DNA from 3 places in the Actinoplanes sp. NPDC051861 genome. Region 1 is predicted to be linked to each of the others. Evidence: riboswitches for the same ligand, from Rfam matches in the RefSeq annotation. Region 1 holds a riboswitch; each other region holds the start of a gene.

Region 1 (7,245 bases):
CGCACTCCAGCCCGCCTCCTCGCCGCGGCCGCCGCTACCGTCCTCACTCTCGCCCTCCTCCCCGCCCCGGCCGGCGCGAGCGGCGCCGGCAACGGCGCGCAAGACCCGGCGAGCGCCAGCGGAACCGGCGGGAACAATCCCACCGTCGGGCACGCCCCCGACGCGCCGACCCGGCTGGCCACGAACGACCTCTCCCACGCGCGCAACGTCGAGGGCACTCCCCTGTTCGGCTGGTTGCCCCGCGACCGCGACCCCGGCGAGATCCAGACCGCCTACCAGCTGCGCCTCTCGTCGGTCACCGACCGGACCGTCTGGGACTCCGGCCGGGTGGTGACCGGCGAGCAGTCCCACGTCGCCTACACCGGCCCCGCGCTCGTCGAGGGCACCGCCTACACCTGGACCGTCCGGACCTGGGACGCCACCGGCAAGTCCTCACCCTGGGCGGATCGCGCCGCCTTCGAGACCGGGATCAGCGACACCAACTGGTCCGGCGCGCAGTGGATCCAGCGACTTCCCGCCGCCGAGCGCCGGCCCGACGAGTGGTCGCTGTTCCGCACCGAACGAGCGCTCACGTCGGCCCGGGTCCGCACCGCCCGCGCCTACACCTCCGGCAGCCACAGCTGGGCGCTCTGGGTCAACGGGCGCGAGGCCGATCGCGGCAGCACGTTCTCCTATCCCGGCGAGGGCTTCTACCAGTCCACCGACATCACCGCGCTGGTCCGCGGGCGGAGCACGATCACGCTGGGTGCGCTGCTGCACTGGTACGGCGGGGGCCAAGGCCGCGCCGCCGGAACACCGGGCCTGCTGGTCAAGGTGGTGGTCGAGTACACCGACGGCACCACGCAGACGATCACGACGGATCCGACCTGGCGGGTGCGCGAGGCCCCGTACCGTGAAAGCCCCTTGCGAAACGGTGAGGGTGACCGAATCGAACATGCCGACGCCCAGCGCGCCGCCGAGATCGGACCGTGGCGGCAACCCGGCTTCGACGACTCCGCCTGGGCCCCGCCGGTGGTCCTCGGCGCGCACCCCGCGGCACCCTTCACGCATCTGACCGGGCTCGACGCCCGCATCGTGAGCAGCGAGAACGCGACCGTGGTCAAGCCCGTCCGCATCCTCACCGCCGCCGACGGCACCCCCGTCGCGGACTTCGGCGTGGTCATACCGGCCCGCCCGGTCGTCGACTTCGAGGCGGGCCGGGCGGGCCGCACGCTGACCCTGCGCGCCGGATACGAGCTGTCCGAGAACGGTCGCGTCGCCACGACTCCGGAGGCGACCCAGAGCACCGACATGTCCTATCCGTTCACGCAGGCCGACGGCGCGCAGACCTTCACCGCCTTCGCCCACCTGGGCTTCCGCTACTTCGAGATCCCGGGTGCCGGCGAGAAGATCAACTTCGAGGATGTACGGGCGATTCTCGTCCACACCGAGGTGGAGGGCCCGAGAGCCGAGTTCCGCAGCAGTGATCCGACGCTCGACAGGGTCTGGGCCCTGATGCAGCGGTCCGCGCTCTACTCCGTGCAGGAGCAGTTCGTCGACACCCCGACCCGCGAGAAGGGCCAGTTCCTGGGGGACGCGGCCAACATCTCGTACGCCACCATGCAGGGCTTCGGCGAGCGCGCCGCCACCCGCAAGGCGATCCGTGAGTTCCTCGCCTCGCAGAAGCGCCACTGGTCCGCGACGGTCGCCGACACCGGCCGCTACAACGCGGTCTACCCGAACGGCGACGGCAAGCGGGACATCCCCGACTACAGCGAGATGTTCGTCGACTGGGTGTGGCGCTGGTACGAGGTCACCGGCGACGAGACGCTGCTCGCCGAGGCGTACCCGGCGATCCTGGCCACCGCCGGGTACGTCCGGCGGCACATCCCGGCCGCCGGGCCGACCGCGGGCCTGGTCACGAACCTGTCCGGCGGCAGCGGCCAGTACCAGTACGGCATCGTCGACTGGCCGGCGCCGGGACGGTTCGGCTACGACATGAACACCGCGGCGCGCACGACGGTCAACGCTCTGGGTGTGGAGGTTCTGCGCCGGGCCGCCGACATGGCCGAGGTGCTGCAGAGGGCCGAGAGATCGGAGTTGCGGCAGGCCGAGCTCGACCTGATCACGGCCGTGAACCAGCGGCTGCGCAGAACCGACGGCGTCTACGTCGACGGCTTGCGGGCCGACGGCACGCAGTCCGGCCACGCCGGGCAGCACTCCACCTCGTACGCCGTCGCCTTCGGCATCGCACCCGCCGCCGACCTGCCGGCGTTGACCGAGTTCCTGGCGGCGTCCGGGATGAAGCAGGGGCCGATGACGGCGCACTGGCTGCTGAAGGCTCTGGAGACGCGCCCGGACGCGGTGCTGAAGCTGCTGACGAATCCCGACGATCTCGGCTGGGCGGACATCCTCGCGAAGGGTGGCACCTTCACCTGGGAGGCGTGGTCCATCGACCCGGGAACCAACTTCAGCCAGTCACACGGCTGGGGTGCCCAGGCCGCCGTGGACATCATCGAGACGGTGCTCGGCGTACGGCTGGGTGAGCCCGGTGGCCGTACCGTCACCATCGCTCCCCCGGCCACCAGCCTCCGGCACGCCGCCGGTTCCGTGCCGACCCAGCGCGGCGAGGTGCGTCTCGCCTGGCAGCGGACCGGCGGCGGGCTGCACGTCCAGGGCCGGATCCCGGTCAACGTCACCGCGCGGATCGAACTGCCGCCCGGGACGTACTACGCGAGCGGCGACGTCGAACAGCTCACCGCCACGACGTTCCGGGCCGGCTCCGGGGACTTCAGCATTCGATCACGTTGACGGCGAGGCCGCCGCGCGCGGTCTCCTTGTACTTGACCTTCATGTCGGCGCCGGTCTCCTTCATGGTCTTGATGACCTTGTCGAGGGAGACGTGGTGCCGGCCGTCGCCGCGCAGGGCCATCTTCGCCGCGGTCACCGCCTTGACCGCGGCCATGCCGTTGCGCTCGATGCACGGGATCTGCACGAGCCCGCCGACCGGGTCGCAGGTGAGGCCGAGGTTGTGCTCCATGCCGATCTCCGCGGCGTTCTCCACCTGCTCGGGCGTGCCGCCGAGGACCTCCGCGAGCCCGGCCGCCGCCATCGCGCACGCCGAACCGACCTCGCCCTGGCAGCCGACCTCGGCGCCGGAGATCGAGGCGTTCTCCTTGAAGAGCAGGCCGATCGCGCCCGCGGTCAGCAGGAACCGGACCACGCCGTCGTCGTCCGCGCCGGGCACGAAATCCAGGTAGTAGCGGAGCACCGCCGGAATGATCCCGGCCGCGCCGTTCGTCGGCGCGGTCACCACCCGGCCGCCGGCGGCGTTCTGCTCGTTCACGGCCATGGCGTACGCGGTGAGCCACTCCATCGAGTGCGCGGCCGGGTCACCGGCGGCCCGCAGCTGGCGGGCGGTCGCGGCGGCGCGGCGGCGCACCTTGAGGCCACCGGGCAGCACTCCTTCGGCCCGCAGCCCGTCGTCGACGCACTCGCGCATCACGTGCCAGATCGACAGCAGCCCATCGAACACCTCGGATGCGGGGCGCCACGACATCTCGTTCGCCAGCATCAGCCGGGAGATCGAGAGCCCGGTGGAGCGGGTGAGCCGCAACAGGTCGTCACCGGTGGAGAACGCATGGGGAAGAATGGTGTCGTCACTGCGTACCGTAGAAGTCTTTTCATCGACGACGAAGCCGCCGCCGACCGAGAAGTAGGTCTTGCGCAGCAATTCGGCGCCCTCGGCGCCGAGAGCCGTGAAGATCATCCCGTTGGGGTGACCGGGCAGCGTGCGCCGCCGGTGCAGCACCAGATCGACGTCGAAGAGGCGGCCTCCCTCGTCGGGGACGCGTGTCACGTCGACGGTCTCCGGCTCGCAGCCCTCCAGGCCCAGCAGCACCGCCCTGGGCGTGCCGTGACCGTGACCGGTCGCGCCGAGCGAGCCGAACAGCTCGGCACGCACCGTGACCACCGGCAGATCCGCCAGCCGCCCGGCGAACATGTGGGCCGCGCGCATCGGGCCCACCGTGTGTGAACTGGACGGGCCGATGCCGACGGAGAAGAGATCGAAGACGGACACGGCCATGCGGAGGCTCCCTTGGGGTAAGCCTCCCTCACTCTGTCATGGGGCCTGAGAGCTTCGCCGCGTGCGCGGTTTGCACCTTGGGCGCGGGACGGATCCCGGCTTTCCAGAGTCGCCTTGCCACCACGGTACGGATGCCTGAGAGATTCTGAGGGAGAAGTTGCTCCTTCGGCGCCCCGATCAGGGGACTCTCCCGCGGCGGCTGATAACGGCGGGGTCTTCGGTTGTCGCTCGCAAGCTATCCGGCGGGCCCGGCGGCGTCAACACCGCCCGTAAAGTACCGTCATGAGGCCCACCTGGCTGGTCGTCGTCGTGGTGGCGGCCGCCTATGCGGCCGGCGCGCTGCTGGCGTTCGTCGCGTTCGACGCCACCTCCATCGTGGTGCTGTTCCTCTCGGCCGGAGTCACGCTGTCCGCGCTGCTCCTCACCCCGCGACGGCAGTGGCCGTGGATCCTCGCGACGGTCGCGGCAACCGAGATCGCCGTCGACCTCTCGCAGGGCATCACCCTCCCCTACTGCCTGGGTTTCGCCCTGGCGAACACCGCCGAGCCGCTCACCGGGGCGCTGCTGATGCGACGGTACGTCCCCGGACGGGTGAACCTGCTGCAGCGCCGCCACCTTCTCGCCTTTCTCGGCTGCTGCGTGGTGGCCGGACCGTTCGTCGGCGCGCTGATCGGCGGCACCACGATCGCGCAGGGCCAGGACCGGGAGTGGCTGGAGTCGTTCCTGCCGTTCTGGGCGGGTGACGCGACAGGTGTGCTCACGGTGGCCGGTACCGTGCTGGCCTGGCGCCACCGGCGCCCGCTCGACCTGCGCTGGGCCGGCATCCTGCTGCTGATCGTGACCGTCACCGCGCTCAGTTTCTGGCCGCGGCACCTGCCGCTGTTCTATCTGCCGCTGCCGCTGCTCTACTGGCTGGGCTTCCAGCAGCCGCTCGCGGTCACGATGACGTCCGGCCTGTCGATGACGATCACCGCGAACCTCATGACCAGTGCCGGTCATGGGCCGTGGGCCGCCCTCGAGGGTTCGGTGCCGTTCAAGACCGCGACGCTGCAGCTGTTCCTGAGCGTGGCGGTCGTCGGCGCCTGCCTGCTCGCGGTCGGCGTGGCCGAGCGTGACCGCGCCCGTGAGCTCTACGAGACCGAGGCCGGCGCGGCCCGGCAGCTCCAGCACGCGCTGCTGCCCACGTTCGGCCGTGACCTGTCGCCGGTCCGGATCAGCGCCGGTTACCGGCCGGCGGACCTCACCCACGACGTCGGCGGCGACTGGTACGACGTCTTCCACCTGCCCGGCGAGCGCATCGGTTTCGCTGTCGGCGACGTCGTGGGCCACGATCTCGCGGCGGCCGCCGCGATGGCGCGGCTTCAAGCGATCGTACGGGTCCTCGCGCAGTCCGCCCCGGGACCGGCCGAGGTCCTGACCGGCCTGGACCAGGCCAGCAGACTGATCGACGGCGCACACACGTGCACCGTCGGGTACGCCGACTACCACCCGGGGACGCGCCTGCTCCGGTACGCCTGCGCGGGTCATCCGCCGCCGCTGCTGGTCACGTCCGGGCACGGGGAGTTCCTGTGGGAGGGGCGTTCGCTGCCGGTGGCCGTGGAGTCCGGCGACCGCGAGGCGGCGGAGCTGGTGCTGCCCGCCGGCTCGCAGCTCATCTGGTACACCGACGGCCTGGTCGAGCGCCGGGACGAGTCGCTGTACGTCAGCCTGGAACGCCTGGCCGCCACGGCGGGTGACCTGTCACGGGCCACCCTCCCGGATCCGTCCCAGGCCCTTCTCGATCGCATGTCGCCGGGCACGGCCACCGACGACACCGCCGTACTTTGGCTGACCTTCAAATAAAGTTTTCCACGGTGGGATCGCTGTGACAGGGGTGACAAAACATCGATGACCTGCGATCATGGGAGCGCTCCCAGGTAGCGGCTGCGCTCTACCACGCCCGATCGTCCCCCCGATCCGCGAGCCCGAGCCGGCCGGTCCAGTGCCTGGGACCGACGAGAGGGAATCCCCATGACATCGAGAGCAAGAAAGGCCGGGCTCGCGGTCGTCGCCGCCACCATGGCCTTCGCCGGAACCTTCTACGGCGTCATGACCTCGGCATCGGCCGACGTCACGGCCCAGTTGTCCGGTCCACAGCTGGTCGCCGACATGGGCGCCGGCTGGAATCTCGGCAACCAGCTCGAGGCCAGCAACAACGGCATCCCCAGCGAGACCGCCTGGGGCAACCCGGTCATCACGCAGGCCCTCATCGACCGCGTGCGGGCCTCGGGCTTCAAGACGATCCGGATCCCGGTCTCCTACCTCGGGAACATCGGCGCCGGCCCCAGCTACACCGTCAACACGGCGTGGCTGAACCGGATCAAGGAGGTCGTCGACTACGCGTACAACCGCGGACTGTACGTGCTGATCAACATGCACGGCGACGGCTACAAGACCGTCACCGGTTCCTGGCTGATCTGTGACGCGGCCGACCAGACCACGATCCGGGACAAGTACCAGAAGGTCTGGCAGCAGGTGGCGACGAAGTTCCAGGGTTACAACGACCACCTGATCTTCGAGTCGATGAACGAGAACTTCGACGGCCAGTACGGCAACCCGACCCAGCCGTGCTACTCGAACATCAACGCCTACAACCAGATCTTCGTGGACACCGTACGCCGTACCGGCGGCACCAACGCCGCGCGCTGGCTGCTGGTGCCCGGCTGGAACACCAACATCGACCACACCGTGGGCAGCGGCTTCGTGATCCCGACGGACCAGTACCGGTCCTCCACCATCCCGGCCGCCGAGCAGCGACTGATGATCTCGGTGCACTACTACGACCCGTGGGACTTCGCCGGCCAGGAGGACGGCACGATCACCCAGTGGGGCGCGAACGCGACCAACCCGGCGAAGAAGTCGGTCTGGGGCCAGGAAGACTTCATGGACGGCCAGATGAAGAAGATGCGCGACACGTTCGTGACGCGCGGCTACCCGTTCTTCGTCGGTGAGTACGGCTCGATCGACAAGACGACGTACGACTCGGCGAGCAACCGGTACCGCGTGGACTACGCGCGCACGCTGGCGGCCACCGCCAAGAAGTACGGAGGAGCCACCGCTTACTGGGACAACGGCTGGAACGGGCAGCACGGTTTCGGCCTGTTCAACCGCAGCTCCAACACGGTGACGCAGCAGGGCAT
Region 2 (7,245 bases), on a different contig from region 1:
TCGAGGCTCCAGAACGCGCGGGTGGGTGCCACGAACACACCCCGGCGGTCGTGGTCGGATCCCGGGCCGTCGAGTCCGTAGGCGCGGGATCCGACCACGACGGCAAGCGCCGTCCGCGATTCGACGAGCGAGGTCATGATCGGGACCTTAGGCGACGCGGCGAGACGGCCCCCGGGTGGGCGGGCGTCACGTCGCGTCGTCAGGCAACGCGGAAGGTGACCGCGGCGCTCAGTCTTTCCGGATAACGCTCCGGGGACTGGGTCCGGCGGTCTTCGTCATCGTCGAGGGCAAAGACGCGGGCGGTCCACGTACCCTTGGCCAGGTTGTGCATGTCCCAGTAGTTCCTGTCCATGGGATGGCCCGTCTCGCTGCTCGCGTTCCGCAAGATGACCCGGTAAGACACGTTGGCCACGCCGTTGATGGCGCAGGCATTCCATCGAAGCGTATAAACTCCCGTGTCGCTCTTCGTCACGGCGAGATTCGTCGGCCTTGTCGTTGGTCTCGGGGATGCGGCCGGTGTTTCAGCGGTCGTGCCGGCTGTCGGCGGTTCCGGCACGCGTGGGGCCGGGACGCCGCGCGGTGGTTGCGGGTTCGGGCCTAGTGCGTCGCGCTTGTTGTCGCTGTCCAGGCGCGAGACCGCAACCACGCCGGCCCCCGCGAGGACTAAGACAATGCCCAGAATGCCCAGAATGCCCGGAACGCCCAGCACGTGCCGGTTGTGGATCGTTACCGGGCCCTGCACGTTGAGCTGATCTCGGAAGGCGAGGCCTTGTTGGCTGATGGGTGCTCCGGCTGAGGAAGATGGATCCTCCCCTGACGAGACGCCGGGAGCGGATGCGGCGGACCGCTTCTTGAACGTCCTCAACTGATTTGCTGTCAACGCCAGTCCCGGAAATGCGATGGAAAGAGCTAACAGAGTGGCCCAGTCGGCGGCCTTGCCGCTGTCGAAACCGGCCAGGGCGGCCACCAACCCGGACGCCACCAGCCCACCGATAACGGACACCCACATCGCACGCACTCGAACATTGTTCGGGCCCGCCGTGAGCGTTGGAAGGCAGGTACTCCGGTCAGGTGACACAGCTTCCCGGTGCCGGCGCGGGCGCGGCACCGGGAGGCGATGTCACAGGTCGAGGACTGTCCCGTCGATCTCGTCGAGTTCCTCGCGGCTGAACGGCGGTGCGGTGAGCGCGGCGATGTTGTCCTCGAGCTGTTCGACGCTGCTGGCGCCGATGATGAGGCTGGTCATGCGGGGGTCGCGCAGCGCCCAGGCGAGGGCCAGCTGGGCGAGGGTCTGGCCGCGGCGCTTGGCGATGTCGTTGAGCGCGTGCAGCCGGCCCATGGTCTTGTCGTCGAGGGCGCTCTCGTTGAGGAAGACGCTGGTGCGGATCCGTGAGTCGTCCGGGATGCCGCCGAAGTAGCGGTCGGTGAGCAGTCCCTGCTGCAGGGGGCTGAACGCGATGCAGCCGGCGCCGGCCTCCTCCAGGGTGTCGAGCAGGTTGTCGTGTTCGATCCAGCGGTTGAGGATCGAGTAGGACGGCTGGTGGATGAGCAGCGGGGTGCCGAGTTCGCGCAGGATGCGGGCGGCCTCGGCGGCCTCTGCGCTCCGGTAGTTGCTGATGCCGACGTACTGGGCCTTGCCGGCGCGCACGACGGCGTCGAGGGCGGTCATCGTCTCCTCGAGCGGCGTGTCCGGGTCGGGCCGGTGGTGGTAGAAGACGTCGACGTAGTCGAGGCCGAGCCGCTGCAGCGACTGGTCGAGGGAGGAGACCAGGTACTTGCGGGAGCCGAAGTCGCCGTACGGGCCGTCCCACATGGTGTAGCCGGCCTTGGTGGAGATGATCAGCTCGTCGCGGTACGGCTTGAGGTCGGTGGCGAGCAGCCGGCCGAAGTTGCTCTCGGCGCTGCCGGGCGGCGGGCCGTAGTTGTTGGCCAGGTCGAAGTGGGTGACGCCGAGGTCGAAGGCGCGGCGGACGATGGCGCGCTGGCGGTCGAGGGGGCGGGTGTCGCCGAAGTTGTGCCAGAGGCCGAGGGAGAGGGCGGGCAGTTTGAGCCCGCTGCGCCCGGCGCGGCGGTAGGTCATGCTGTCGTAGCGGTCGTCCGCAGGGAAGTACGTCACATCCCCCACCCTAGGACTGTGATCGGAGGGTGTGCGCGCTGGTAGGTTGACAGGTGCCGGCTACACCCGCGCGGGAGAGACTTCATGACCAAAACGGTCGTGGGGCGCCGAAGGGGCAAATCCTCCCCGGAACCTCTCAGGCAAAAGGACCGCGAGGGCAGGCGACTCTGAAATGCCCGGCCGCCGGGTATGACAGAGGGGGAGGTTGCGTGTCGACCTTCTTCGAGCCTGGAGTCGCCCATGACGTCGCCGTTCGTTTCCCGTCACATCGGCCCGGATCCGGGTGAGCAGACCCACATGCTCAAGGCGATCGGGTACAACTCGGTCGACGATCTGATGGACGCCGCCATTCCGGAGTCGATCCGCTGGCACGGTGACCTCGATCTGCCGGCCGGTGCCTCCGAGGAGGAGACGATCGCCGAGTTGCGGGCGATCGCGGACCGCAACACGGTGGCCACCTCGATGATCGGGCTGGGCTACTACGGCACGCACACCCCCGCGGTGATCAAGCGGAACGTGCTGGAGAACCCGGCGTGGTACACGGCGTACACCCCGTACCAGCCGGAGATCAGCCAGGGGCGTCTCGAGGCACTGCTGAACTTCCAGACCATGGTCACCGATCTGACCGGGCTGACCACGGCGAACGCGTCGATGCTCGACGAGGCGACGGCGGTTGCGGAGGCGATGACGCTCGCGCGGCGTGCGTCCAAGAGCAAGAGCCATGTGTACGCGGTGGACGCCGACACGTTCCCGCAGACCCTGGCCGTGCTGCGGACGCGGGCGGAGCCGCTCGGCATCGAGGTGCGCCTCGTCGACCTGGACGCCGGAGAGGCGCTGCCGGAGGAGTTCTTCGGGCTGCACGTGCAGTACCCGGGGGCGTCCGGCGCGGTCCGTGACCACGCGGCGCTGGTCGAGGCGGCGCACGCGAAGGGTGCGCTGGTGGCGGTGGCCGCCGACCTGCTCGCGCTCACCCTGCTGCCGGCTCCGGGGGAGATCGGTGCGGACATCGCGGCCGGGACCACGCAGCGTTTCGGCGTACCCCTTGGTTTTGGTGGTCCGCACGCCGGTTACCTGGCGGTGCGCAACGGCCTGGAGCGGTCCCTTCCCGGCCGCCTCGTCGGTGTGTCGAAGGATGCTGACGGCGCGCCCGCCTACCGGCTGGCGCTGCAGACGCGTGAGCAGCACATCCGTCGTGAGAAGGCGACGAGCAACATCTGCACCGCGCAGGTTCTGCTCGCGGTGATGGCGAGCATGTACGCGGTGTATCACGGGCCGCAGGGTCTCAAGGCGATCGCGTCGCGGGTGCACGGGCACGCCCTGGCCCTGGCCGGTGGGCTGAGCGCGGCGGGTGTCTCGCTGGCCCATGAGGCGTTCTTCGACACGGTGACCGCTGTGGTGCCGGGCCGGGCCGCGCAGATCGTCGCCTCGGCCGCAGAGAAGGGCGTCGACCTGCTGCAGGTGGGCGCGGACCGGGTGTCGGTGTCGGTCGACGAGACCACCACGGCCGCCCAGGTCGCGACCGTCCTGCAGGCGTTCGGGGCGGCTCCCGCCGATCCGGCCGTGACCGGCCTGACGGCCCGGACCACCGGCTACCTGGCGCACCCGGTGTTCAACACCCACCACTCCGAGACCAGCATGCTGCGTTACCTGCGCAAACTCTCGGACAAGGACTACGCGCTGGACCGCGGCATGATCCCGCTGGGCTCGTGCACGATGAAGCTGAACGCCACCACCGAGATGGAGGCGGTCACCTGGCCGGAGTTCGCGAACATCCACCCGTTCGCGCCGGCCTCGCAGACCGAGGGGTACGAGGCCCTGGTGGCCCAGCTGGAGGCGTGGCTGGCCGAGATCACCGGGTACGACGCGGTCAGCGTCCAGCCGAACGCGGGCTCGCAGGGTGAGCTGGCCGGGCTGCTCGCGATCCGTGGCTACCACCGTTCGCGCGGTGAGGAGCACCGGGACGTGTGCCTGATCCCGTCCAGCGCGCACGGCACCAACGCGGCCAGCGCCGTGATGGCCGGCATGCGGGTGGTCGTGGTGGCCTGTGACGCCGACGGCAACGTCGACGTCGCCGACCTGGACGCGAAGATCGAGAAGCACCGCGACGCGCTGTCGGCGATCATGGTGACCTACCCGTCGACCCACGGGGTGTACGAGACGTCGATCGCGGACCTGTGCGCGAAGGTGCACGCGGCCGGCGGCCAGGTGTACGTCGACGGCGCGAACCTGAACGCGCTGGTCGGCTACGCCAAGCCGGGTAAGTTCGGCGCCGACGTGTCGCACCTGAACCTGCACAAGACGTTCTGTATCCCGCACGGCGGCGGTGGCCCCGGTGTCGGGCCGGTGGCGGTGCGCTCGCACCTCTCGGAGTTCCTGCCCGGCAACCCCCTCGAGCAAGGTGACCACCACGCGGTGTCGGCGGCGGCGCACGGGTCGGCCGGGATCCTGCCGATCTCGTGGGCGTACGTGCGGATGATGGGCCCCCAGGGCCTGGCGGCGGCGACCGCGTCGGCGGTGCTGGCGGCCAACTACGTCGCGGCGCGGCTGCGCGACCACTTCCCGGTGCTGTACGCGGGGGAGAACGGCCTGGTCGCCCACGAGTGCATCCTCGACCTGCGCCCGCTGACGAAGGCCACCGGCGTCACGGTGGACGACGTGGCGAAGCGGCTGATCGATTACGGCTTCCACGCGCCGACGATGTCGTTCCCGGTCGCCGGGACGCTGATGGTGGAGCCGACGGAGAGCGAGGACCTGGCCGAACTCGACCGGTTCGTGGCCGCGATGATCGCCATCAAGGGTGAGATCGACCAGGTGGCGGCGGGGGTGTGGCCGGCGGGCGACAACCCGCTCGCCAACGCGCCGCACACGGCTGCCGCGGTGTCGGCGGACGAGTGGGACCACCCGTACCCGCGGTCGGTGGCCGGTTACCCCGAGGGTGTGGACCGGTCGGCGAAGTACTGGCCGCCGGTGCGCCGTATCGACGGTGCCTACGGAGACCGGAACCTGGTCTGCTCATGCCCCTCGCCGGAGGCGTTCGAGAGCTGACCGATCGGCTCTTGGTTCGCGCGCAGGTCGTGGTCCTCGGTGATCGCGGCCTGCGCGTGGTTTCGGGGTTTGTTTCGTTACGCTGCGTCAGGCAGCGAGGGCGTGCACGGCAGGGCCGCGGTGCGGTTCGATCATCGTGCCGTCCGGCAGCAGCTCGCCCGTGTCCTCGAACACGATGACGCCGTTGCAGAGCAGGCTCCAGCCTTGCTCGCGGAAGGTGACGATGATCCGGGCGGCCTCGCGGTCAACCGCATCGGCCGGTGGGCAGGTGATCAGGTGCTGACACATCTTCGTGATCTCCGGTTGGGGGCTGTGTGAAGGTTCACAAAGTCGGTGACGGACGTTACCTCACATCGAACGACAGCGGTTCAACCCGGTGACGGGCTCCGCGCGCCGATTCGCGTCTCACATGGTCCACGGGATGGAGATCAACGACCACTCTCCGCGACCTCCTCTGGGTCCGCCGCCGGCGGCTCCGGCGGCCTGTCAGGCCCGTCACCACGTGTTGCGTGTGTTTCGATGGCATCGGGGTGATCCCGGTGACCCTGCTGAGCTTGTGTCCGACTTCCTCGCGGACAACGGACTCCCGGTGCGAAACCTTGGCCGAACGGATGACAAAAAGAAGACGTTCGGCGATAGCACTATTTGCGGAGCAGCACTCTACGTGTCGGCCGATGCCGGATCCGTGATGGCCGGCGGGACCGTCGGCGCGCCCTCGCCGGTGCCCGTAATTCCCGATGTGTATGCGGTTGTGTACGGACACATATCGATGCCATCCGGGAAGATCGGAAAAGCCGGTCCGTGGCGGATCGGGCCCTGGGTGGACAGCTGGACGCGCGACGAGCACGCGGCCGCCGTCCAGCGGGTGCGGGAGGCCATCGGGCGCGGTGACGTCTATCAGGTCAACGTCGTGGGCCATGCCTCGGCGCTCTACGACGGAGACCCCGGCCCCGCGTTGCGGCGCGTAGCGAGACTTCCCGGCGCCCGGTACGGCGGGGTGCTCGGCGGGGACGGGTGGGCCATCGCCACAGCGTCACCGGAGACCCTCGTGGAGGTGCGTGGCGGCCGGGTCATCACCCGGCCGATCAAGGGGACGCGGCCGGCCACCGCGGCCGGGCGGCGGGAGCTGCTCGCCTCGGCGAAGGAACGGGCCGAGCACATCATGATCGTGGACCTGGAGCGCAACGACCTGGCGCGGCTGCCGGGAACGGGGCCGGTCACGGTCGACGAGCTCTTCGCCGTACGCGAATGGTCCGGTCTCTGGCAGGCGGAGTCGGTGGTCTCGGCGCCGCTGGACGGAGAGGTCGCTCTCGCGGACCTGTTCCGCGCTGTCCTACCTGGCGGGAGCGTGACCGGCGCGCCGAAGCTCGCCGCGCTCGCGGAGATCGCCGCCGGGGAGCCGGTGGGGCGCGGCGTGAGCATGGGCGCGCTGGGCTGGATCGGTCACGACCACCTCGATCTGGGACTGAGCATCCGCACCGTCGCGGTGGACGGCCGGCGCGCTCACGCCTGGGCCGGCGGGGGCATCACCGCGGACAGCGACCCGGTCGCCGAGGTCGACGAGGCCGCCGCGAAGGCCGGCCCGATCCGGTCAGCGCTGGATTGACAGCACGCGCATAGCGATCTCCGAGCCTTCTCTACCTATTGCGTGCCACTGTCGGCGTCCGCCCCCATGAACCGGGGCGGAGCGCGTAATTTGGCGCACGCGCGCACCGGAGACGGTCCACAGTGGCAGGCCCACGGTGGCTGGCTGAAGAAGGCGACATGCTTGAGCTTCTCGATCCACCGGACATTCGTGCCCGGACCACCCGGTCCGGGATCCGGATGCGCCTCACGGCGCGGCCCGGCCCTCGCGAACGCGACGAGTTCGCGCGGTTCGCGCACGCCAGCACGGCCCGGCTCTACAGCAGCGCGTTCCAGCTGTGCCGGGACTGGCACCTGGCACAGGACCTGACCCAGACCACGCTGACCAAGCTGTTCGTGAGCTGGGGCAGGGCGGCGGGCAGCGACAATCTGCCCGCGTACGCTCAAAAGGTCCTGCTGCGCACCTACCTGGACCACCGCCGGCGCCGCAGCTCGGGCGA
Region 3 (7,245 bases), on a different contig from region 1:
GGGACACCTATCCCGATCTGCTGCGGTTCGTCGAGCGCCGCGTGCCGGCCGATGAGGCCGAGGACATCGTGTCCACGGTCTTCCTGACGGCATGGCGGCGCTTCGGCGACGTGCCGGAGGACGCCCGGCCGTGGCTGTTCGCCGTGGCGCGCAGGACCATGGCCAACGGCAACCGCGGCTGGCTGCGCCGCAGAGCACTGGACGTCCGGCTGGTCGCCCTCGAACCACGGGGGCCGGCGGACACCGCCGCCGGCGCCGCCGTACGCATCGATCTGGAACGCGCGTGGCGCGCGCTGCGCCCCGCGGACCGGGAGATCCTCGCCCTCATCGCGTTCGACGGGCTGACCGCCGAGCAGGCCGCAACCGTGCTCGGCTGCCGCCGCACCGCGTTCGCCATGCGGCTCGGCCGCGCCCGGCAGCGCCTGCGCGACGCCCTGGAACCGGCCGCCGGACCCGCACGCACCCACGACCTCGGAGAACAGGCATGGACACGAGCATGAACGACCTTGATCAGCTGGCCGTGCTGGACCCGTCCCGCGGGCGGGAACCCAGCGAGATGGAGTGGGCCCGCTCGCGGGCCTCGATCGACCGGATGCTCAACGGCGTACCGGAGCACCGGCCGCAGACGGCGTGGCGCCGGGTGGGCGTGACCGCGGCCGCGGCGGTGGCGGTGGGCGCGGTGGGTGCGGTGGCGGTGCCGGCGCTGCTGCCGGGAGCTGCTGAGGAGGCGATCGCGGCGTGGACGCCGGCGCCCGGCTCGCTCACCGGCGAGCAGGTGATGCCGCAGGCCCGCGAGTGCGCCGGTGACGACCCGGTCGTGCCGGATGACGTGCTGCTGGCCGAACAGCGCGGGCTGGCCACCCTGCTGATCCTGCGCAAGGACGACGGCACGGTGGTGGAGTGCCTCAACGCCGGCGACTCCTCGACGATGGCGTCGATGGCACTCGTCGAGGAGTCGCGGATCAAGGTTCCGGCGCAGGGGGCGGTGGATCTGGAGACGATGAGCTCCCTCGGCGACGGTGACGGGCAGTGGTCCAACATCGTCGGGCTGACAGGCGCCGGCGTCACCGGTGTCGACGTGCGGCTGGACAGCGGCAAGGTGCTGCAGGCCAGCGTGCGCAACGGCTGGTGGGCGGCTTGGTGGCCGGGCGCCGAGGGTGGTGAGGTGGACACGCTGACCGTGGTCGTGCACACCGCCGACGGCTCCACTTCGCACCGCCCTTCCACGCTGGGTTAGTCCTTCTCGTCGCTCAGGGCCTCTGATTCCTGGTCCGGAGGCCCTGGGCTACGAGGGCGAGAGCGCCGAGAGCGGCCACCGCTCCGCCGTAGAGCAGCGCGGTCGAGTGCAGGCCGATCCGGCCGGCCAGGACGCCGGCGATCACGGCGGGGAGGCTGAACGCGGTGTAGGAGACGACCAGTGCCACGGCCTGGAGCTGACCGCGCTCGTGCGGGGCGGCAAGCCGGGCGAGAGTGCCGAACGAGGCCAGTGCCGCCGCACCGAACCCGGCACCGGAGACGATCGTGCCGAGCGCGCCGAGCAGAAGGTTCTCGGCGGACATCCCGGCGACGGCGATCACGCCGCCCGCGAACAGGCCGGTGCCGGCGAGGGCGAGGACCCGCGGGGTGGGCACGCCGCGCAGCAGGAACGAGGTGACCGCGCCGGTGCCGCAGATCAGCGTCACGACGAGGCCGCCGATCAGGTGGTCGTGCAGACCGAACGAGTCGGCCGCCACGGACGGGCCGAGCGAGAGGTAGAGACCACCGAGCGCCCAGCTGGCCACGATGATCGGGAGCAGCGCGAACACGTCGGCGCGCAGCCGGGCCGGGACACCGAGCCGCGGCGTCAGCGAGGCCACCGCGCCCGGCCGCCGGGTGGCGGTCTCCGGGAGGTACGCGACCGCGACCGCGGCGGCGGCCATGCCCAGCAGCAGGACGGCGAACACGAGGTGGGTCGGGAACGGCGCGTACTCGACCAGGATGCCGCAGCCGAGGGCGCCCAGTCCGAGGCCGGCGGTCGGCGCGATGCCGGTGATCAGGCCGGCGCGGGTCGGCGCGTGGGACGGGTTCAGGTCGATCAGGGCGGCGCCGAGCGTGCTCAGGGCGGCGCCTGTCGCCACACCCTGGACGATCCGGGCGGCTACCAGGGTGCCGACGTCGCCGGCCACCAGGAACAGGATCAGCGCGACCGACTCCAGGACGATGGCGCCGGCCAGCACGGGGCGGCGGCCGATGTGGTCGGAGAGGGCACCGAGAACGAGCAGCGTGCCGATCAGCGCGGCCACGTAGACGGCGAAGATCACGGTCAGCGTCGCCGCGGAGAAGCCCCACTGCCGCTGGTAGACGACGTAGAGCGGGGACGGCACGGCGGCGGCGGCCGCGAAGACGACCAGGATCGCGGCGATCGAGGCGAAGGCCGCGGGCCGGCTGAGCCGCCGTTCGCGTACGGCGGGCAGCACTTGGGTCATGGCGACACTCCTCAACTTGATCGCTATACAGACAGGTCTGTCTAGTCGCCCCTGACGGTAGACAGATCTGTCTGCTACCGTCAAGGCATGTCAGTCGCGTCACCCCGCAAGTCGGCCCGCGAGCGCCTCCTCGCCGCCGCGGACGAGCTGTTCTACGCCGAGGGCGTGCACTCCGTCGGCATCGATCGGGTGATCGAGCGCGCCGGAGTCGCGAAGGCGTCCCTCTACAGCGCGTTCGGGAGCAAGGACGAGCTGATCAGGGCGTATCTGAGAGGGCGGCACGAGAGCCGGCGCGCCCGCATCCTCGGCGGCGTCTCGCGATTCACCGACCCCCGGGATCGGCTGCTCGTCGTGTTCGACCTGCTCGCGGAGAGCGCCGGGAAGCCGGGATTCCGGGGGTGCGCGTTCTACAACGCGGGCTCGGAGGTTGACCCGTCGGGGGTCGTACGCGAGGAGGCCGACCACAACCGGGACTGGACGCGTTCCCTGTTCGCCGAGCTCGCCCGCGACGCCGGTGTTGCCGATCCAGCGGAGTTCGCCGAGGAGATGATCGTGCTGTACGACGGGGCGATCGTGGGGGCCCGGCAGGGCCGCGGGCCGTTGGCGGCGATCACAGCTCGGGCGATGGCGGCAGTTCTGCTGGACGCGGCCCGGCGGTAGGCGGTTTCAGGAACGGCCGCGCCGCCACGGCCACACCGACGGGCGCCGGAACGTCTCGGACAGTTGGTCGTCGACGACGGTCCGGACCCCGGCCAGGGCGATCGTCAGCATCTCCCGCAGCCCGTCGCAGGTGCGGCACGACTCCCGGTCGCAGTCCTGGCGGTGCTCGGTCGCCGTGACGACCAGCCGCTGGGCGATGGCGCCCGACACGTGCGCCCGCTGCGCCCAGGCCGGCCGTTCCGCGATGCCGGCCCGCCACTGGCGCACGTCCTCCTCGGTGACGCCGTAGAGCCCGGCGGCCTGGCTCACCAGCTTCAGCGCACTCTGAACATCGGCGTCACCCACGCGTGGAATGCTACCGGGTGGAAGTAAACGACGATCTTGACCGTCGCGAGCCGGCCGAGCTAGCTTTGGCCTCCACAAGTGAAAATTTCTCGCCGTTTCAGCCGCCGCGGGAGAGTCCCCGTCGCCGAGCGGGGCGCCGAAGGAGCAACTTCTCCCTCAGAATCTCTCAGGCCCCGGTACCGCAGCGGACAGGCGACTCTGGAAAGCCGGGACGGCGCTGTCCCGCGCCCACGGTGCAAGCCGCTGACCGCGGTGAACCTCTCAGGCCCCATGACAGAGCGAGGGAGGCACACCCCTTTTCAGCGAGGAGCCTCTCCGTGATTCCCCAGCACCTGCGATACAGCCGCGACCACGAGTGGCTCACCGACGACGAGACCGCCACGGTGGGCATCACCGCCTTCGCCGCGGACGCGCTCGGCGACGTCGTCTTCGTCGAACTCCCCGCACCCGGCACGGTCGTGACGGCCGGCGACCCGTGCGGCGAGATCGAGTCCACCAAGTCGGTCAGCGAGGTCTACGCACCGGCCGACGGTGAGATCGTCGAGGTCAACCCGGCCCTGGACGCCGAGCCCGGCCTGGTCAACAAGGACCCCTACGGCGCGGGCTGGCTGTTCCGCCTCCGGGTGACCGGCACACCGGCCCTGCTCAACGCCACCGGCTACGCCGACCTCCTCGACACCCCCTGACCCACGTGTGAAGTTCAGCCCACCCACACACCCCAACTCCACACGCAGCCGCTCCACCCCCGAGCGTGTGAAGTTCGGCCCACCCACACACCCCAACTCCACACGCAACCGCTCCACCCGCCGAGCGTGTGAAGTCGGGCCGCGTGAGGTGCCGGTCAGACTCCGTCGACGGTTGTCAGGTCGGTCAGGCCGGAGATGGTGAGTACCGGCGCGAGCAGCGGGCCGGCGCGCAGCTGGATGCGCTCGACGTGTTCGAAGAGGGCGGCCAGGCCGGCGCTGTCGATGTACTCGACCGCGGTCAGGTCGACGATCAGCGGGCCGGCGCCCACCTGGCCGACCGCCTCGGTGAGCGCTGACGAGAAGGTGGCCGCGTTGCTCATGTCGATCTCGCCGACCGCGGTCAGCGCCGGCGCGCCGTCCGGGCGGCGGCCGTGGAGAAGCCTGAGCTGGGTGGTCATCAGCTGATCCTCGCCTGCATCTCGACGGTGGTCCCGGCCATGCCGGTGGTGACGGTGAGCTCCTGCATCAGCGCCCGCATCAGCATGAGGCCCCGGCCCCGATGGGTCTCGGCGGCCGGCCGGGGCGCCTTCCACCGGCCGGTGTCCGTGATGACCAGCCGCAGGTCCTCGACGGTCGCCGCCGCCCGCAGCCGGATCGAGCCGCCGGGGGCGTCGCGATGGCCGTGCTCGATCGCGTTCGCGCAGGCCTCCCCCGCCGCGACCAGGACGTTCTGTGCGGTGACGCGGTCGACGCCACAGCGCTCCAGCCAGCCGCGCAGGGCGCTGCGCACCGGGGCGAGCCGGGTCGCCTCGGCCGGGAACTCCAGGTCCAGCGGAGCGGGGTGACGGTAGAGCAGCAGAGCGACGTCGTCGTCGTAGCCGTCGTCGGGTGCCAGCCGGTCCATCACGTCGGAGGCCAGGTCCTCGACCGGCGTCCCGCGGCCGGCCTGGATGGCGGCGGTGGCCCGCTCGATGCCGTCGGTCAGCGGCTGGCGGCGGCGCTCGACGAGGCCGTCGGTGTAGAGCATCAGGGTGGCCCTGGCCGGCACGGTGAACTCGGCATCCTGCCGTTCGGTGCCCGCCCGGATCGCGATCGGGCGGGACCTGCCCTGGTCGAGCAGGTGGGTGGTGCCGTCCGCGTCGACGACCACGGCCGGCGGGTGCCCGGCGCTGGAGTAGTGCAGATGCCCGGTGGCCGGGTCGAGCACGCCGCAGAACGCGGTGGCGCACGTGGCGCCGGGCAGCAGCGCGGCGAACCGGTCGAGCGCGGTCAGCGTCTTCGCCGGGCTGGTGTGCTCCAGCAGCAGCGCGCGGCAGGCGCTGCGCAGCTGGCCCATGACGGTCGCCGCCTGCAGGCCGTGCCCGACGCAGTCGCCGACGACGATGCCGATCCGGCCGTCCGGCAGCTCGATCGTGTCGTACCAGTCGCCGCCCACCTTGAGCGGCCGGGTGGCCGGTTCGTACCGGACGGCGAAGCCGGTGGGCAACTCGGCCGGGCCGAGGATGGCCCGCTGCAGTGCCAGCGCGGTCTCCCTCTGCTGGTCCAGCTGATACATCCGGCGCAGGCCCTGGCTGATGTGGCCGGACAGCAGCGCGAGCAGCGTCTGGTCCTGCTCGGTGAACGGGCGCCTCTCGCCCAGCTCGACCCAGAGCACCATGGTGCCCTCCGGGTGTTCGAGCACGATGCCGGCGCCGGCCGAGGTCTCCGCCACCGAGGTCAGCATCGGCCGGTCGCGCAGCGCGACGATGCTCTCCCGGCGCGCCTCCGGCAGGTTGCTCCACCGCAGCTCGGCGTCGGTCGCGCTGACCAGGACCTCGGTGGAGCCGTCGAAGACGGCCGCCAGCACGTACTTCGCCTGCCACAGCTCGCGCAGCTCGTCGAGGGCGCCGTGCAGGCCCTGCGTGAGGTCCTCGGCCTGGGACAGCCGCACGCTCAGGCCGGCCAGGGCGGTCTCCCGCTGGACCGCGAAGTGCTCGGCGGTGACGTCGCGGAACGTGCCCACGATGACGCGGCGGCCGCTGTCCGGGTCGATGACCTGGTTGAACGAGGCCGCGGCCCACAGCCGGTGGCCGTCGCGGTGGTTGACCGGGATGGTGTAGGTGCCCTGCGTGTTCTCCAGCAGGGCGGCGAACGCGTCGGAGACCTGCTGGAAAGCGTCCTCGTCCTCGCGCGGCCACCACGGGTGGATCGGCGGGTACGGCAGCGACTCCGGCCCGTACCCGAGGATGTCGGTGAACGCGGTGTTGATCTCGATGACCGCGCCGTCCTCGTCGCAGACGAAGAACGCCTCCTGCAACGAGTCGATCAGGGCGGTACGCCAGCGCGCGTGGTGCGTGCGCAGCCGGGCCAGCTCGACGTTCGCGCGGACCCGGGCGAGCAGCTCGGCGGCGGAGAACGGCTTGACCAGGTAGTCGTCGGCGCCGGCCTCCAGACCCTCGATCGAGGCCTCCTCACCGGCGCGGGCGGAGAGCAGCAGGACCGGGATCCCGGCGGTGCGCGAGTCGGCCCGCAGGGCGGCCAGCAGCTGCAGGCCGTCGAGGCGGGGCATCATGACGTCGCTCACGACGAGGTCGTACGCGTTCCCGCGTACCCTCTCCAAAGCCTCCTGCCCGTCACGGACCGCATCCACCTGGTGCCCCGCCGTGCGCAGAAGGCGCACCAGGTAGTCCCGCATGTCCGCGTTGTCGTCCGCGACCAGAACCTTCACGATGTCGGCGCCCGGCGCCGGCGAGGCGGGAACGACGGCGTCCGCCTCGGAGGCCGCAGCCGTGGAGGCGGAGGGCAGCCAGCGCAACGCCTCCTGCACGTAGGGATCGGCCGTGGCGGACAGCGCGAGCGAACCGGCCGCGGGTGCCAGCGCGCCGGGCGGCAGGTGGCTGGAGCCGAACGGGAGGGCGACGGTGAACGAGGTGCCCTTGCCGGCCACGCTGTCCGCGGTGATGACGCCGCCGTGCAGCCCGACCAGTTCCTTGACCAGCGCGAGCCCAATGCCGCTGCCCTCGTTGGAGCGGGAGCGGGCGTTCTCGATGCGGTGGAAACGCTCGAAAAGCCGCGGCATCTCGTCCTCGGCGACGCCGACGCCGGTGTCG

What was found. Region 1 has a riboswitch for glycine ahead of AB0M02_RS26920 (L-serine ammonia-lyase). Riboswitches for the same ligand answer to the same signal wherever they lie in the genome.
Region 2: another riboswitch for glycine. It lies ahead of gcvP (aminomethyl-transferring glycine dehydrogenase); the one in region 1 lies ahead of AB0M02_RS26920 (L-serine ammonia-lyase).
Region 3: another riboswitch for glycine. It lies ahead of gcvH (glycine cleavage system protein GcvH); the one in region 1 lies ahead of AB0M02_RS26920 (L-serine ammonia-lyase).

The regions. Positions count from the first base shown of each region.
Region 1 is NZ_JBFAYE010000011.1:145,205-152,449, forward strand. It holds gene AB0M02_RS26915 (family 78 glycoside hydrolase catalytic domain) at 1-2,790, shown strand, start outside; gene AB0M02_RS26920 (L-serine ammonia-lyase) at 2,771-4,066, opposite strand; glycine riboswitch at 4,180-4,269, opposite strand; gene AB0M02_RS26925 (SpoIIE family protein phosphatase) at 4,349-5,908, shown strand; gene AB0M02_RS26930 (cellulase family glycosylhydrolase) at 6,077-7,245, shown strand, end outside.
Region 2 is NZ_JBFAYE010000007.1:326,843-334,087, reverse strand. It holds gene AB0M02_RS22140 (nucleotidyltransferase domain-containing protein) at 1-137, opposite strand, end outside; gene AB0M02_RS22135 (hypothetical protein) at 200-1,018, opposite strand; gene mgrA (L-glyceraldehyde 3-phosphate reductase) at 1,121-2,116, opposite strand; glycine riboswitch at 2,178-2,278, shown strand; gene gcvP (aminomethyl-transferring glycine dehydrogenase) at 2,357-5,161, shown strand; gene AB0M02_RS22120 (DUF5999 family protein) at 5,249-5,449, opposite strand; gene AB0M02_RS22115 (chorismate-binding protein) at 5,673-6,767, shown strand; gene AB0M02_RS22110 (SigE family RNA polymerase sigma factor) at 6,926-7,245, shown strand, end outside.
Region 3 is NZ_JBFAYE010000007.1:52,042-59,286, reverse strand. It holds gene AB0M02_RS20920 (sigma-70 family RNA polymerase sigma factor) at 1-500, shown strand, start outside; gene AB0M02_RS20915 (hypothetical protein) at 497-1,237, shown strand; gene AB0M02_RS20910 (MFS transporter) at 1,251-2,465, opposite strand; gene AB0M02_RS20905 (TetR/AcrR family transcriptional regulator) at 2,553-3,125, shown strand; gene AB0M02_RS20900 (hypothetical protein) at 3,132-3,470, opposite strand; glycine riboswitch at 3,568-3,662, shown strand; gene gcvH (glycine cleavage system protein GcvH) at 3,788-4,156, shown strand; gene AB0M02_RS20890 (STAS domain-containing protein) at 4,312-4,614, opposite strand; gene AB0M02_RS20885 (SpoIIE family protein phosphatase) at 4,614-7,245, opposite strand, start outside.